2 regions of the Virgibacillus sp. FSP13 genome follow, and region 2 is predicted to be linked to the other one. Evidence: riboswitches for the same ligand, from Rfam matches in the RefSeq annotation. Region 2 holds a riboswitch; the other holds the start of a gene.
What was found. A riboswitch is a leader RNA that binds a small molecule or an ion and turns the genes downstream of it on or off. The one in region 2 is predicted to bind thiamine pyrophosphate.
Positions count from the first base shown of each region.

Region 1: another riboswitch for thiamine pyrophosphate. It lies ahead of tenA (thiaminase II); the one in region 2 lies ahead of ACW2QC_RS16740 (ABC transporter substrate-binding protein).

Region 1 is NZ_JBSVKG010000012.1:51,342-53,520, reverse strand. Features, by position in the region: gene ACW2QC_RS11835 (peptide MFS transporter) at 1-8, shown strand, start outside; TPP riboswitch at 152-265, shown strand; gene thiW (energy coupling factor transporter S component ThiW) at 344-829, shown strand; TPP riboswitch at 837-940, shown strand; gene tenA (thiaminase II) at 1,016-1,705, shown strand; gene thiD (bifunctional hydroxymethylpyrimidine kinase/phosphomethylpyrimidine kinase) at 1,702-2,179, shown strand, end outside.
Region 2 is NZ_JBSVKG010000025.1:19,607-21,785, forward strand. Features, by position in the region: gene ACW2QC_RS16730 (sodium/proline symporter) at 1-37, shown strand, start outside; gene ACW2QC_RS16735 (Dph6-related ATP pyrophosphatase) at 277-870, shown strand; TPP riboswitch at 939-1,048, shown strand; partial or broken gene ACW2QC_RS16740 (ABC transporter substrate-binding protein) at 1,219-1,713, shown strand; gene ACW2QC_RS16745 (thiamine-binding protein) at 1,773-2,063, shown strand; partial or broken gene ACW2QC_RS16750 (ABC transporter permease) at 2,063-2,179, shown strand, end outside.

The DNA of each region.
Region 1 (2,179 bases), on a different contig from region 2:
TTGATTAACTGAAAAAGGGCCGCTTCAAACTTTTGGTTTTGGAGCGGCCCTTCTTTCTTTAAGAATTGTTGAGAGAAAAATATTTGTTATAGACTGGTGACAAATGGAAAGACCTCTGTTAAGATAAGAATCAACAAGCAAATTATAATAGTTCAACTACTAGGGGTGCCCAAAATCGTGGGCTGAGAGGAAGGCCGAACTGCTTTCCGACTCTTATGGACCTGATCTGGTTAACACCAGCGGAGGGAAGTAGTGAGTGGCATTATGTCCATAAACTAATCCCACCAGCTAGGTCCCTTTATCAGGATCTAGCTTTTTTATTTTATTTGAAAGGGGGAATCAGATGAATCGAACGCGTTTACTAACAACAATGGCAGTTTTTGTAGCTATTGGAACGATTGGGGCACAAATTCTATGGTTTCCAGCAGGCGTTGCCAAAGCCTACCCTGTACAACATGCGGTCAATGTCATGGCAGCAATCATGCTCGGTCCAACTCCAGCTGTTATGGTCGCATTTATGATTGGGTTACTCCGTAATTTGCTTGGACTTGGTACGCTATTGGCATTTCCTGGCGGGATGATTGGTGCTTTTCTAGCAGGTTATCTCTACAAAAAATTTGGCAAAAAGTTATGGGCTACACTTGGAGAATTCATTGGCACCGGAATTATTGGTTCCTTGTTTGCCGTACCATTTGCCAACCTTTTAATGGGAAGTTCAGTTGGTGCATTGTTCTTCTTCCCATCATTTCTAGTGAGCAGCGGAACAGGCGCATTGATGGGCTGGATGATAGCTGTTCGCTTGAAGCAACAAGTACCACAAAATATTTAGTATAACGGAAAACTACTAGGGGCGCTGTAACGGCTGAGAATAGGAATATTCCTTAGTCCCTTGGAACCTGATCTGGTTAATACCAGCGGAGGGAAGTAGTCGAGCGAGAATAATATGTACTCTCCTCTATTTATCTACTTTTCTACTCCCCTAGTAGCTTCCTTAAAAATTCAAGGAGGCATGACAATGACTTTTTCACAAAATCTTAGAGAAGAAAATAAAGATATTTTTCAAGCAATCTTTAACCATCCATTTGTACAGGGAATTGGCAAAGAAAACGTCCCTAAAGAAGCATTAGCACATTATATTAAAGCAGACTTTGAATATTTAAATGCATTTATCAACATTTACGGAATCGCGATTTCCAAATCAAACAATCGTAAAGATATGTCCTTTTTTAATGAACAAATCCAGTTTGTACTGCATAGCGAAACCCATCCTCACCATAATTTTTGCGAGGTAATCGGGGTAGGGTATGACGAACTTCAGGGGCATCCATTACCACCTACTGCTGATCATTACATGAAGCATATGATGTATCATGCACAAATGGGCAGTTTGCCAGAAATAATCTGTGCATTACTTCCTTGCCCATGGACATATCTCGAAATCGGGAAGGAATTGATGAAAACATATAAACCGTCTAAAAATCATGCGTTTTATCCATGGATCAGCTTTTATGCTGAGGATAGCATGGAAAAAACCACAACGGAAATGCGAACCCGTTTAGATGAATTGGCAAATGAGTCTTCAAACAAAGACATCTCACGAATGAAAGAAGCATTCCGCAAAAGCTGTCAATTGGAATTAGCTTTTTGGGACATGGCATACACTTGTGAGGAATGGCCTGGAGAAAGATTGGTGACACAGCAATGACTCAAATACCTTGTGTACTTACCATTGCTGGTACCGATCCAAGTGGCGGCGCCGGCATTCAGGCTGATTTAAAAACATTCCAGGAATTTACATGCTACGGTATGTCTGTGATTACATCTGTTGTTGCGCAAAACACAACTGGCGTTCAGGAGGTTCACCATATCCCTATAAAAATGATTGAACAACAACTTGATTCTGTTATTTCGGATATCCCATTTCAAGCATTTAAAACGGGAATGATTGCGAATATCGACATAATGGATGCAATAGCCAAGAAAATTTCGCATTTATCCGTCCCTTTTGTCATGGACCCTGTAATGGTTGCTACCAGTGGTGATCCATTAATCACAGCAGATGCCCGAGACTATTTGCGTGACCAGCTTCTACCCATGACAACGTTAGTTACACCAAATGTTCCAGAAGCAGAATATATTATCGGAGAAACCATTAAAACGATCGATGATTTACAACAGG
Region 2 (2,179 bases):
CTTGTTGTTTCCGGATAAAAAGACTGTTAAACGATGAAACAAAATCTTGTTATAAATAGACTAGATTCTGCTTAAATGTACGGTTGTCTTGAGGAAAATACCAATACAAGTGAGGAAGCGTGCACATAGAATAAAGTATAAATCGAAACAAGACTTGTGGAAGATTTATTACAACCCATGAAACCTCCTGGGGAGAGCCAGCTGACCACTGGCTTTCTTTCTTTTAGGTTTGAATGATATAGTATAGGTAATAAGTAGAAGAAGGAGCCAGTAGTCATGAAAATAGCTTTATCATTCAGCGGTGGGAAAGATAGTTGTTTAGCATTATATCGTTTGCAACAACAAGGTTACGATGTTTCTTGTCTCATTACGACGATATGGCAAGAAAAACAGGAAACAGTCGCACACGGGGAGAAGCTTGATCAAATTGAAAAACAGGCTGAACGTATTGGGATTCCGGTTCATTTTATCAAGACAGACTTTACGGAATATACACAGGATTTTGTTCGTACGTTACAAGATTTAAAAAAGAACAATAAGATTGATAGTGTTGCATTTGGTGATATTTATTTAGAAGGACATCGTGAGTGGGGAGAGCAAGTTGCAGAAAAAGCTGGTGTAGCACCGATTTACCCATTGTGGACGGATCAACATGAGGTATTGGATCTATTAAGAGAATTTGTAGCTTCAAAGTTTCAGGCACGGGTTATCAAAGTAGATAATACAAAACTTCCGGAAAGCTGGATTGGTCGTCTTATAGATGAATCGTTTATTACTGATATTAGCAAGAAGGATGTTTGTCCGCTGGGGGAATCGGGAGAATATCATACAACGGTATTTGGCGGGCCAATCTTTAACGATCTGGTTTGAATATTATGAATCTTCTTGAAAACGGTATCGTAATGTAGTACCTTTAAACATGTAAGATCAAAATTAAATAGATTTTGTGGGGGGACCAGTTGAGCTGGTTGAGATTGTATCCGATAGATACTGACCCTTGGAACCTGATCTGGCTGAAACCAGCGTAGGGAACATCAAAGGTTGTTCAAAAAGTCCGGTAAAAATGACACATTTGAGCACGAATTAAAAGAAAAGGTAAATCTTTCTTTTTTGTATGCACCCCAGGTTTAAAAATGGTGGTGTTTTTTTATTGTCATTTTTAAACCTTTGTGCCGATCATTTTCCTAAACAATATTACAAATACATGGAGGATAGGAAATGAAGAAGCTTTTAATGTTATTAATTATGGTTACCATTCTTGTGGCATGTAACGATAACAATGAGTCAAAGAGTGCGGATCAAGATGAGAACGCCAAGCAGAAAATAAAGTTCGTTTTGGACTGGACACCAAATACGAATCATACTGGCATTTATGTTGCACAGAAAAAGGGATATTTTAATGACAAGGACTGGACGTGGAAATTATGATGCCAGGAGAAGTTGGGGCTGATCAGCTTGTCGCATCAGGAAAGGCCGATTTTGGTGTGGGTGCGCAGGAAAGTATTACAGAAGCACGTGTGCAAGGTGGCAGTGATCCAGCATAATACATCCGGTTTTGCCTCACCAAAAGAAAAAGAAATCACATCACCTAAAGACTTTGCGGGGAAAACGTATGGTGGTTGGGGTGCGCCAGTTGAGAAGGCTGTTCTTACATCCCTTATGAACCAAGAGAATGCTTCCGCTGATGAGGTGGATATTGTCAATATGGGAAACAACTAGATAGCGAAAAAGCTTTTACAAATGAATTTTTACCAAAATAGGAGGGTATTTAAGTGGCAAATGCGTTAGTTAGTGTTCAAATTATACCAAAGACAAAAAACGGGGAAGATCCGATTCCATATGTAGATGCTGCAATAGAGGTTATTGCTCAATCAGGAGTGAAATATGAGGTGAATCCACTTGAAACTACAATGGAAGGCGATTTGCCGGAACTTCTGTCAATTATCGAAAAAATGAATACTAAAATGACGGAAAGCGGGTGTGAAAGTATTATTTCACAGGTGAAAGTGTTTCATAAACCAGATGGAGCTTCAATATCTGAATTGACGGAGAAATATCGCTAATGAAAGGAATCATTAAAAAAGGATGGAAACCGGCTGTGGTTCTCCTCCTTTTGTTCAGTGCGTGGGAGCTTTTCAGTATTCTTTTTAATATACCGGATTGGCTCCTTCCTGCACCA